DNA from 4 places in the Desulfocicer niacini genome. Region 1 is predicted to be linked to each of the others. Evidence: riboswitches for the same ligand, from Rfam matches in the RefSeq annotation. Region 1 holds a riboswitch; each other region holds the start of a gene.

What was found. Region 1 has a riboswitch for cobalamin ahead of cobO (cob(I)yrinic acid a,c-diamide adenosyltransferase). Riboswitches for the same ligand answer to the same signal wherever they lie in the genome.
Region 2: it holds a riboswitch for cobalamin, as region 1 does, so the genes downstream of both, ACYQ2M_RS03345 (DUF2284 domain-containing protein) here and cobO (cob(I)yrinic acid a,c-diamide adenosyltransferase) in region 1, are expected to answer to the same signal.
Region 3: it holds a riboswitch for cobalamin, as region 1 does, so the genes downstream of both, ACYQ2M_RS09210 (TonB-dependent receptor plug domain-containing protein) here and cobO (cob(I)yrinic acid a,c-diamide adenosyltransferase) in region 1, are expected to answer to the same signal.
Region 4: it holds a riboswitch for cobalamin, as region 1 does, so the genes downstream of both, thiC (phosphomethylpyrimidine synthase ThiC) here and cobO (cob(I)yrinic acid a,c-diamide adenosyltransferase) in region 1, are expected to answer to the same signal.

The regions. Positions count from the first base shown of each region.
Region 1 is NZ_BAAHYK010000028.1:21,609-24,736, reverse strand. It holds gene ACYQ2M_RS15560 (carbon-nitrogen hydrolase family protein) at 1-208, shown strand, start outside; gene ACYQ2M_RS15555 (AEC family transporter) at 437-1,396, shown strand; cobalamin riboswitch at 1,477-1,660, shown strand; gene cobO (cob(I)yrinic acid a,c-diamide adenosyltransferase) at 1,936-2,472, shown strand; gene ACYQ2M_RS15545 (nitrogenase component 1) at 2,477-3,128, shown strand, end outside.
Region 2 is NZ_BAAHYK010000004.1:146,569-149,696, forward strand. It holds gene ACYQ2M_RS03340 (B12-binding domain-containing radical SAM protein) at 1-254, opposite strand, end outside; gene ACYQ2M_RS03345 (DUF2284 domain-containing protein) at 270-1,853, opposite strand; cobalamin riboswitch at 2,018-2,219, opposite strand; gene ACYQ2M_RS03350 (gamma carbonic anhydrase family protein) at 2,527-3,054, shown strand.
Region 3 is NZ_BAAHYK010000014.1:13,165-16,292, reverse strand. It holds gene ACYQ2M_RS09215 (amidohydrolase family protein) at 213-1,106, shown strand; cobalamin riboswitch at 1,393-1,582, shown strand; gene ACYQ2M_RS09210 (TonB-dependent receptor plug domain-containing protein) at 1,886-3,128, shown strand, end outside.
Region 4 is NZ_BAAHYK010000006.1:96,307-99,434, reverse strand. It holds gene cobT (nicotinate-nucleotide--dimethylbenzimidazole phosphoribosyltransferase) at 1-208, opposite strand, end outside; gene thiC (phosphomethylpyrimidine synthase ThiC) at 245-1,558, opposite strand; cobalamin riboswitch at 1,649-1,841, opposite strand; gene ACYQ2M_RS04535 (MFS transporter) at 1,875-3,026, opposite strand.

The DNA of each region.
Region 1 (3,128 bases):
CACCTGTGCCCGTAACGCTGCTGAAATTACCTGTATGCAGGGGCTCCACGGCGGTCGGGACCATCAATACCAGGACCACCCCGGGATATGCAGCTATCAACTTGATACCGCAGGAACCCGGAAAAAATATTTTGACTATTGCATTGATTATGATTTGTTATTGAAACCCAGCGCATCCACACAAAAAAAAGTGGATTGTACCGATTAATCAAAAAACGCAATGCATTGCCGACAACATTTCGATGTTTATTGCGGTTAAAAAGCCGTCACCAACTTCCATGCCACGCTGCCAGCGCCTAAGCCAGACCGTGCCCGGCATACGGTGACGTCCAAAACCTTTTTTAGATCATACAGCCCACATTGACCGCACAAGCAAAGTATTCTATAACCCGGTGAACAGAAAATAAAGGCAGGAATAAAAAAGGGCCGGGGTATCATGTCATCTATATTTTTAAGCACGTTCGGAACTATATTCAACGCGATTTTTCAATTGTCGCTCATTTCCACGGCAGCCGGGCTACTGGTGCGCAAGCAGGTGGTATCCCAAGAGCAGGTCCAGGCGGTGTCCACGCTTACCGTCAATGTGTTTCTACCCTGTCTCATTGTTTCCACAACAATTACCCGTTTTGATCCGGGACAATTTACCTTTTGGTGGGCATGGCCCCTTTCCGGTGTGGGACTGTTTGCGGCAGGGACTCTGTTTACGGCCCTTCTGACCCGGATAAAGGTGGAAAAACGACATCTTATTCCCATAGCCTCCATACAAAACGGTATTTACTTTGTTCTGCCCATTGGTCAGCTCCTCTACCCGGATCAGTTTGACATGTTCGCCCTGTACTGTTTCCTGTTGGTTACCGGTATGACTCCCTTGACCTGGAGCGTGGGCAAGGTGCTGGTCACCGGCAAATCAACGGTTGATATTCACTGGCGGGATTTCATCACTCCACCCCTGGTGGCCACACTGATACCGCTTTTACTGATTTTTACAGGCCTTTCCACCATGGTACCCGCCCCGGCAATCCGTGCAATGAATTTCCTCGGACAAGCCACCGTCCCCCTGGCCGTATTTATCCTGGGCGCCACCATCGGAACAATTTCACTCCGACAAATGCCTCCCCTGGGGGATATTCTCACGGTGGCCTTGGTCAAGTTCATGCTGATTCCCGCAACGGTTCTGGGTATTTTGTATTTCACCGGCATATATGCCACCATGCCTTTGTTCAGCAGTATGATGATCCTTCAATCATCCTCTCCTCCGGCCACAAATTTAATCCTCATGATAAAACATTATGGTGGAGATACCCAGACCGTCAGCAGCATGATGCTGGTACAATACCTTTTGGCGCTGCCCGCCATGCCCCTGTGGCTGGCCCTATGGCATATACTGATTCAATAGCCATGATCATTGAAAATAGCATTTAAAATAGGATTTTGATTTTACCATATTTTTTGCTTGACATTACAGTGCTCAGGGTTAGAATCATCTGATGTACAGGTGCTGAAGTAAAGCATAACAGGGAACCACGTTAGACTCGTGGACGGACCCACCGCTGTGACCGGGGACGAAAGCTGCAATTATACCACTGACCATATGGTTGGGAAGGTGCGGCCGTTAGATTGATCCGGAAGTCAGAAGACCTACCTGTGCCAAGCGGGCTTGCATTTTAATGCAACGAATCGCCCGGCGAAGTATCTAAGGATAAAAAAGGGAAATCCCTGGATTGAAAATCATTTCGGTCCGGGGATTTTTGTTTTTCCGGACAGACCATTTATTGTGATGAACTATTTTTATTTTAGGGAGTCAGATTTTATTGATTTACCATTTTTCAAGCCCAGGCCGTTGTATCCTGTGGGTGTTGCCTTGGGTAAACGGTAAATTGAAAACTGCTGAGTCCCTTAAAATGATATCATCATGATAAAAGCCGCCTACCTAAAATGGAGACCGAGGCTATGAATAAAGGCTTACTCATGGTAAACACGGGAAACGGTAAAGGAAAAACCACCGCAGCACTGGGACAAACATTCAGGGCTCTGGGACATGGTAAAAAAATCTGCATCATTCAGTTTATCAAGGGAAACTGGAAATACGGTGAACTCTTTTCCATGGAAAGATACATGGATCTGGTGGATTTTTATGTCATGGGAAACGGTTTTACCTTTAAATCCGATGACCTGGAAAAAGATCGTACCATTGCCCTCAAGGGATGGGATCTGGCCAAAGAAAAACTTTCCTCCAGCGACTACTTCATGGTGCTTCTGGACGAACTTACCTACCTTATGACTCTGGGGTTTCTGGACACAGATACCATCCTGGATGGCATCACTCACAGAAGAAAAGATCTCCATGTGGTGGTCACCGGACGATATGCCCCCAAAAAACTCATTGAAACGGCAGATCTTGTGACGGATATGCAGGAGGTCAAACATCCATACCAGAATGGAATTATGGCACAAAAAGGAATCGAATTTTAACCATATGAAAATAGCCATTTATGGAAAAGGTGGTATCGGCAAATCCACTATTTCAGCCAATCTTTCTGCGGCCCTTGCCCATGGCGGTAAAAAGGTGCTGCAGATCGGATGCGATCCCAAGCACGACTCCACCCGATTGCTTCTGGGGGGAAAACGCATCATGACGGCCCTGGATTACATGAAAAACACCCCTGTGGCACTGCAGCACCTGAGCCAGGTTCTTCATGTGGGATACAAAGGAATTGTCTGCGCCGAGGCCGGTGGCCCGGAACCCGGCGTGGGGTGCGCCGGACGGGGCATTTTAAGCACCTTTGCCCTGTTTGAGCGCCTTGGCCTTGATATGAATGCCTTTGATGTGGTGGTGTATGATGTGCTTGGTGATGTTGTATGCGGTGGATTTGCAGTTCCCCTGAGGCGGGGATTTGCCGACACCGTCTATGTGGTGACCTCCGAGGAGTTCATGTCCATTTATGCGGCCAATAATATCCTTAAGGGGGTTAAAAATTTTGATGAAGGAGGCCCCCGCCTTGCGGGTCTGATTCTCAACAGCAGGGGGAGCGAAGAAAACAGACACTCCGTGGAAGGCTTTGCCCAAAATGTCAGGCTTCCCGTAAAACAGGTAATACCCAGAAGTGATTTATTCAGAAAAGCTGAAA
Region 2 (3,128 bases), on a different contig from region 1:
AAAGACGACAGATAGGATGCCTGATGCCCTGCCAGGGGATCAAGGTTCCGAAAGGAAAGGGCCACCACATCCGGGACTTCATCCATCAAGGCCTGGTGAAGGGCCTGCCAGGGGTCAGGGCAAATATTCATGTCCAGAACGCTTTTTTCAATGCCCTTCGGCACCGTGCTGGATAACCGGGAAAGGCCCAATGGGTACACTTTTTCTCCGGCCCCCAGGTGGGATGTGGGTACCTGTACCAGAAGTATTTTCATTGTAGACTCCATATTTTATTTCAGAAGCAAAAGCCCCATATATTTGACATAATCCAGGCTTTCCGTCACAGGGGCCAGGCGTATGCCAGCCCGGGATGCGGTTTCATACACATCAATGCCCGAGGACTCCATGGCTGGGCGTGACAGATGGGGGTGATGGCAAGTACCGTCGGCGGGACATTCCGGGCACACCGTGCAGGGACCAGCCCCAAACACAAAGGCCTTATGGAAACCTTTCAGAAAGGCGGTTTTTTCAAGGGACAAAAGCTGTTTATGAAAGGCGGTTCCCGGCGGGGCTCCCTCCACAAGGAACAAAGTCTCGTAACTGTCTATCATCTCCCGGGTTTCGTCGTGGGACATTCCCCGGGGCGGGCATTGCAGGTTTTTTCCAAACCCCTCACATCCCCACTGACATTTTTTTCGCACCCAGGGGGCTGTGATCACCGTTTCAGGGACAATCTTAACGGCACGTTCAAACCCATGGTCCAGGACGATGCGGACCCATTTTTTCCCCTCATCGCCGGCACTGCCGCTCCCCCCCGCCACCATGAGGGCGGTGTCTGTGTCAAGATCTATCACCTCACAGTTCCCCATACCCCCATCTCTGAGCCAGGCTTCAATGTCTCCGGCCTCGTGGCAGCACCCGTTGTAGGTATTGAGCATCATGGTCAAATCATAGAGGGCGCCTTTCTGGGGATCTCTTCCAGCCCGGTCGGGAAAATAGTCATGGATGAGTATCATGCCCCCTGGTTTTAAAAGGGAAATGGCTTTTTCAAGCAATTGTCTCGCCTCTTCCGGTCCATAGGCATGTAGAAAATTGCTCAGCACAATTACCCCGAATGTCTGTTCAAAACCATGGGTTCTAAAATCACCTGCCATGGTTTCAATGCCCTGCCAGGAGGCGGTTTCCGGATAAATCTTTCGTGCTGCATCAATAACCTCGGCAAGTTCAAACAGCACTGCGCGTCCCCCCGGAATCAAGGGAAGCAATGCCCGGATCATGCTGCCGGCCCCGCCCCCCACATCCAAAAGCGGTCCCTTCAGGGACTCTCCCTTTATTACTCCGGCAATTTCCAGGGCCTTTTCCTTTACCAGGGTATCCATGGCCGTGACATAGCGAAGGTTCCTTGCCCGGTAATCATGGTCCTCCTGCTCCCCTTGGTCCGAAACCGTCTCAAGGGGCTGGGATTTGGAAGTGGCAGCATGCTCTGATTTTTCCTGACATGAAACCCGGGAAGCAAGCTGTGTCCACTGGGGCTGCATGTATCGTCGATAAAGAAAAAACGCTCCCATAAAGGTGGATTTTCCCGGCACCAGATAGTGAGAAGCAAGAAACATATTGAACCAGGCATCCTTATACCGGGATACCAGGGCCATTTTTTCCAGGGCTCTCAAAAGGCGAGACAGTCCATCGACATGACACTGCGCTGCATGGGAAAGGGATTTAAGGGTGTGCTGGCCCTTGTCCAGGTGTTGAAACAGATTCAATTCCAGGGAAGCAAAAAATACTTCGGAATACCAGTAGGCCGTTGCCAGATTCTCCAGGTACTGGAAATCTTTGTGGGTGGCATCGGCATCTTGAAAGCCGGAAGAAATCAAAGGCTCTTCCTCCTGGCCCGGGGAAGGGCTATTTTAAAAAAAGAAAAGCTAAAAAACAAAAAGTGCCGGTATCCGTCCATGGATTCTCCATTTAAGGTCGGCACGCAAAAATCCCCACGCCGACAATGCATCGACCCGGGGATTTACCATCTCTCCGAAAGCCATCTGTTTTCACTGTTCCCACAGATATTCTGACTTGTGATTCATCCTATTTGCCGCGCCTTCCCATGCTGCTTCGGTGATTACATTTACAGCACAGTGGCAATGATGCGGCGTTCGTCCTCACTCACGGCGGCGGGTCCGTCCCGGAATTTCACCGGGTTCCCCGGGGACAGCGACATCCTGTATAAAAACGCGAAAATAATACCATATCCGGGGGGTTTGTCAAGAAAACGATGAACACCTACCCATCATGGCTGCCCTGCCTCCCTGCAAATGAAACCCGTTGGGATCAGAGCCTTATGATTTGCCTTTTCAATGGCGGCCATGATAAGAAACGCTTTGAACGATGAAGATATCCCTTTATTAATCCCGTTTTTTTCACCGACCGGATATGAACGATTTCAGGATTATGCCACCAAGGGACCGAGGGAGGAGACGTTGAAAGCCCACCCCACAAAGCGGACCCAATTGAACGGCAATTCAAACTGACAAAACTGAAAGGAGCTTTAAAATGTCCATCTACCGTTTCAAGAAGAAAACACCCCATATATCCCCGTCCGCCTATTTGGCCCCCGGCGCAACACTTATTGGTGATGTCACCCTGGCAGAAAACACCTCGGTGTGGTTCAACTGCGTGCTCCGGGGGGATTGCAATGCCATCATTGTGGGAGAAAATACCAACATACAGGATCTCACCATGTGCCATTCCGATTATGATGTCCCCCTTATCATAGGTAAAGGGGTCACCATTGGCCACAACTGCGTAATCCATGGATGCAGAATTGAAGATGACTGCCTTATCGGCATGGGGGCCATGGTGATGAACCATGCTGTCATCGGCCGAGGGTCCATTGTGGCGGCGGGTGCGGTGGTGCTTGAGAAAACGATTATCCCGCCATTTTCACTGGTTACCGGTTTACCGGGAAAAATAAAAAGTCAAATGGATGAATCAATGCTTGAACTGCTTCGACTGCCTGCGGAAAATTATGCCCAGCGAGCCATGGATTACGCCAGCTCTAAATTTGAAAAGATCAAATAGCTATTTCATGAAACAAAAATTCACAACACGCCCTCAATAGCTGATTCTTAAAAAACTCCATAATGCCCTATTTG
Region 3 (3,128 bases), on a different contig from region 1:
CAACATCAAGCATAAAACAAATAGGGGACACACCACATTTTTATCAAACCGTTATTTATTTCCAGTAAAAACATTGCCAATTTCACACCTTTTAAGGTAGACAAACGTGGTCTGTCCCCCCTATTAATTTATTCCCAATTTGACTATTCCAAATTTCGGGCTTTTTAAGATGAAAAAAACGTGGTCTGTCCCCATTTTTCAGAGGAGCTAAAATGCTGAATACAAGTTTACCTGTAATGGATGATAAGGAGGACAATACACTCCCCAAAAAACTTCCCCCCCTCATGGACACCCATGTGCATATTTTTCCGAGACAGATTTTCTCGGCGGTGTGGAAATGGTTTGGTACCCATGCATGGCGAATCCGGTATCAGATGACCAGTTCTGAACTGCTTAAATTTCTACTCTCCCGGGGTGTTGGTCACATTATAGCCATGCAATACGCTCACAAACCCGGCATGGCAAGATTTCTGAACCAGTACATGGCTGCAAAATGTCGCGAATTTCCCGGAAAAATCACGGGTCTTGCCACGGTGTTTCCCGGTGAGGTAAATGCCGAAATCATCCTGCAGGAGGCCTTTGACCTTGGTCTTAAAGGGGTAAAACTCCACGCCCATGTGCAATGTTTTGACATGAACAGCCCTGACATGAATCGGGTGTATGAGTGCTGTCTGAAGCATCAGAAACCCATGGTTATGCACGTCAGCAGAGAACCCAAAAGTCCGGCATACAAGTGCGATCCCTATGAACTGTGCAATGTTGACAAGCTTGAAACCGTGTTAAAAAATTTCCCGGGTCTCAAGATCTGTGTCCCCCACCTGGGATTTGATGAGATATTTGCTTACAAAACACTGATAGAAAAATATGACACACTCTGGCTGGATACTGCCATGGCCATCACCAATTACTTTCCCATTAAAGAGACCGTACCTCTCAATCAATACAGATCAGACAGAATCATGTACGGGTCTGATTTTCCCAACATACCCTATGCCTGGGATAGAGAGGTTAAAGTGATTCAGGCAACCGATCTTTCACAGAACTCTCTGGAAAAAATCTGCTGGGGAAATGGAGCTGAATTCTTTCAGGTCCAACCCCATTTTTAGTAAATATTGGGGTTGGTATTGTACATGTTTGGACAGTGCCCCTTATTCGCATGTTCGGGACTGCGTGACATACAAATGCTATAACGGGGAGGGTTCAGGCTTGTGTTATGGCCAAGCCTTTCGGGGTCGCCCCGGCCTTGGTCGATAACGCCAATAACACAAGCCTGAAACCGTTCTCGCAAAATCGGCAAAAAAAACTTGAACATCGAGTAAAACAGGTGAAAATGGGGTGTTGACCGAATAATTACCATTTTTATTTAGTTTGACACCGCCTGCCCAAACTGATATTTTAGCAAACTAATCAGGTACCCGTCATAAATTCACGGGTAAAAGGGAATCCGGTTAAAATCCGGAACGGGCCCGCCGCTGTAAAAGGGGGACGAAAGTCAGAGAAAGTCACTGTGGAACACCATGGGAAGGCCTGACAAGTAGGATGATCCTTAAGTCAGAAGACCTGCCTGATTGCATAAGATGGGATGTCACGGTAACGCTTTCCATCAAAGATCATAAGGACAAAAAGGGAAGCCCTTGATCGATAACGAATCGGTTTGGGGCTTTTGTTGTTTCATGCCCCAAATCACAGACCATTTATCTGTATACGCCATGACGGGTGCTTCATACCGACTTCCAGAAAGAAGTCCGAACACACCATCACCGGTCATATACATATCAAAAAATGGGTTTTGATCACAAGATTGCCCACCCGTCACAATTGGCGGTCAAACGGATTCAGGCTTGAGATCAATCCCAAACAATGTTTTAAAGGGGCAAAAACAAAGATGAAACGCAAAATCATTTACTTGGCAGGTTCTCTGCTGTTTCTGGCAATGAGTCACACGGCATTAGCCGATGAAACCACCACGGACATGGGCGAAATGGTGATCACCGCCACCCGCACAGAAATTTCGCTGGATAAAATCGGCGGCAACAGCGTCACAGTTATCACATCCGAAGAGATTGAGGCAAAACAGCAAAACAGTGTGGGAGACCTTCTCCGAGGCATTCCCGGCATTGATGTCATTTCCAACGGCGGACCCGGCACCGCAACCACGGTGTTCACAAGGGGTGCCGATTCCAAGAACACCCTGATCCTGATTGATGGCATCATGTTAAATGATGTGTCCGGGTCCAACAGAGGGGCCGATCTTGGCAACATCAATGTGGATAACATCCAACAGATTGAAGTGATCCGAGGTGCCATGAGCGTCATGTACGGCAGCAATGCCACCGCCGGTGTCATCAACATCATCACCAAAAAGGGAAAGAAAACCCCCACGGGTTCGGTGAAAATTGAGGGCGGTTCCCACGGCACATGGAAGACAGGTGTCAATGCCGCCGGTGCCACCGACAAAATAAATTTCGCCCTGTCTGCATCTAAAACCCGGATAGACGGTTACTCCATTGCCAATGATGACAACAGCGCTATAGCTCGGGGAGAAAGCACCGACGAAGACGACGCATATGAAAACACCACGTTGTCAGCTAATGTGGGAGTCGATATCACCGACACCTTCAGCATCAGCGCACTGGCACGATACATTGATTCTGACGGGGACACCGATGCCTACAACTGGGCGGGCTATGCCGAGGATGGAGACGCCAACACAGAATCCACCCAGACCTTTGGCAAAATTAATATCAACAATAAATTTTTTAACAACCTGCTTGATTCCACACTGTTCTGGCAGATGAGCCGTCAGGACAGAGACTACTATGAAAATGGGCAGAAAACGTCCACCTATGATGGTGACACCGACACCTTTTCATGGCAGGGAGATCTTAATTTTAATGCCCATGTACTGTCCGTTGGGGCATCCTATCTTGATGAAAGCATGAAATCAGAATCCTTCGGTACCTATGGCTCAAAATTCAAAGAAAAAAGTGCCGACACCAAAAGTTACTGGCTTCAGGATCAATTCATGAACGTTGAAAACCTTGTCATTATCGCCGGTGTAAGACTGGATGACCATGAAACCTTTGGCAACAAAGCCACTTGGCGGGTGGCACCTTCCTACACCATGG
Region 4 (3,128 bases), on a different contig from region 1:
CATGATCTCCAGCACAGGTGATGATCATTTTTTTTTTGAAAGAGACGTCAATGGTTCCGGCAATGGCGGCAAGTTTGGCACCCACCCCCTCCAGAATACCAAGGCTTCCGGCAGGTCTTGCCTGTTCGGCCAGTCTCTGCAGCGCTTTTTCTTTTGTTTTTAAATCAGAGGGGGTGATTTTGTTTAATGTCTGCGTCAGTTTTTCCATTTTTTATCCTTCATAACGCCATGATCAGGCTTTAAATTATCTGCTTATTTTATCGTTTTTGATGTCATTGGCAAACACTTCCATTCCTTTTTTCATGGCACAGAAGTCCCCGCACATGGTGCAGGTTTTCTCTTCTTGGGGACAGCGTTCCTGTCGCATCTGTTTTGCAACTTCAGGAAAGAGGAGATATTTTTCAAGATCGCCCCAGCGCATGTCCCGTCGGGCCATGGAGGCCAGTTTTTCATTTTCCCTTCTGTCCGGGTATTTGGCAATGTCCCCGATTCTTACGGCCAGACGGGTGGCCCGGACCCCTTCTCTTACATCTGCTTCAGTGGGCAGGGCAAGATGTTCGGCAGGCGTGATATAACACACCAGATCCGCCCCATGCCAGGATGAGGTGGCAGCGCCAATGGCCGAGGTGATGTGATCATAACCGGCCCCGGTATCTGCCGGCAATGGACCCAGCACATAGTAGGGGGCATTGCCGCTCATTCTCTTTTCCAGCATGATATTGCCCTGTATTTCATCCAGGGGCACATGACCGGGGCCTTCCACCATCATCTGACACCCTCGTTCCCTTCCCAGTTCTGCCAGTTCGCAGTTAATGATCATTTCAGCCATCTGGGCACGATCGTGGCTGTCATGGATGGCACCTGCCCGGATGCCGTTGCCCAAAGACAGAACGGCATCGTATTTTTTCATGAGATCACACACCCGGTCAAACTGTTCATACAGGGGATTTTCCTTGCCGGTGGCATCCATCCAGGCCACCATGAAGGTACCGCCCTTGGATGCAAGGCCGCCATAGCGAAAGCCCTGTTTTCTTAAACGTTCAATGGTGTACTGGTTGATGCCACAGTGGATGGCCATGAAGCTTAAGCCGTCTGCCAGCTGTTTTTCTATGAGGTCAAAGAGAAATTCCGGGTCCAGTTTGGAGGGGTCTTTATATTTTCGGCCGGTTTCTTTAAAGGCCTGGTAAAGGGGGACATTGCCCACGGGCAGGTTCACGGCCTTCAATACTTCCCGACGGATGGCATCCAGATCTCCCCCGGCGGAGAGTTCCATGAGGGTGTCAGCCCCTTCTTCTTCGGCGATGATGGCTTTTTTGACCTCTGCTTCAATATTGCAGATATCTGAAGAGGTACCGATGGATGCATTGATTTTTGTGCGAAGCCCGGTACCAATGCCCACGGCTCTCTGGTTTTTTCTGGAGGGATTGCAGGGGATGACAATTTCACCCCGGGCCACACGGTGGCGGATGAGTTCCGGGGAGATGTTTTCGTCGGTGGCGACCTGGTTCATTTGCGCAGAGATGATCCCGTCCCTGGCAATTTCAAGCTGGGTTTTCATTGATTTTCTGTCCTTTCCTGGTCATGTTCCGGACAGTTTCCCGGAACTGACTGTGGTGTCAGCCCTGGGATTTACCATTTCACCAAAGGGGTTTCATTACCGTATCGGGCAGGTCTTCTGACTGACGGATCATTGAAATATTCTGCGTCTTCCCACAACGTTTTTTAATGACGCTGCAGTGACATGGGTGCAGGTTTCTCCCCGTTCACAGCGGCGGGACCGTTCCGGATTTTAACCGGATTCCCTATTAAGGCATGGTGCCGCCCGATACAGTGCTAAATTTGGATGGCAAAAATACCATGGGAGGATGCCGGTGTCAATCCTTAAGCTTTAAAATAAACGGCAGGCCCATAAGTCCGATGAAGGCGCACGCCAGGTACATGTTTTCAAGTCCGATGAGGTCTGCAATTCCCCCCACCAGCACAATGGCAATGGAGCGGGTGACAAAGGAAATCATCATAAAAAGGCCGTTGGCCGCCGATGGATTCCCCATGGATTGTTCCTGGATGATGGCCAGCATCACCGGGGTGGTGGAAAGGATGCTGAATCCGGTGAGGCAAAGGAATATGGCTTTGACAGCCCCGGTGGTGATGATGAACAGAAAAAGACTTGCCGGTGCCAGCAGAACAGCGGCACAGAGAATTTTCTTTCTTCCCAGGGTGTCACTTAAAATACCTGCACTTAATACTCCGGCAACCCCAAAGGCCTCGTACAGGGCAAGGGCGCTGCCGGCAAGCCAGAGATTTCCGGTCTGTCGTTCTATGAACACAGGAAGAAACACCCCCATGGCAGAGTGCATGAAGGCCCTGGCTGTGAGAATACCGGCAAGGGGAAAAAGCACATGTCCGATGTCCCTGGTGGTGGCAAAAATAGATGTTTTTCTGGGGGAATTGTCGTTGTCCATGTCCAGGGGGGCAAGTTTAATATAGAGCATCACCGATGTTATCAGGGCAAAAATCATCATGGGGTAAAATCCGGCAAGTCCTCCCATGGATACTACCCCAACGGCAATGAGGGGGCCTGACATGCGTGCGGCCTCCCCCCCTGTCATGTAAAAACTCATGCCCCGACCCTTTTTGTTGCCCGATACCCTGGCAATAACGCCGGGGGCCGGTACATGGTAGAACGCCACACTGATACCTGACACAAAAAACATCACCAGCAGCATCCAGTAGGAAGATGCCATGCCAATGAGGCACATGGGGATGGCAGTCAAGCTGGGGGCCAGAATAATGGCCCATCGGGCAAGACCCCTGCGGTCGGCCAGAGCACCTATGAAAGGGTTCATCAGGGCCGGTATCTGCATGACGGTGGATAATAATCCCGCCTGGGACAGAGAGATGGAAAGCTTTTCAATGATCAGGGGCAGTACCGGGGCCAGAAAGCTTGTGTAGATATCATGGATGAAATGGGAAAAGGAGAGTAGCAGAACGTGCTGGGTATGAAATTTATTGTCATGGGGTGCCATGGAGAAGGGGTCCTTATGAAGATGCATGCATCCCCGGGAAAGTCGGTTATAGGGGCCGGGCTTGGGCTTATGGGCGTTATTCCCAGAAAAATTCGGAAGTTT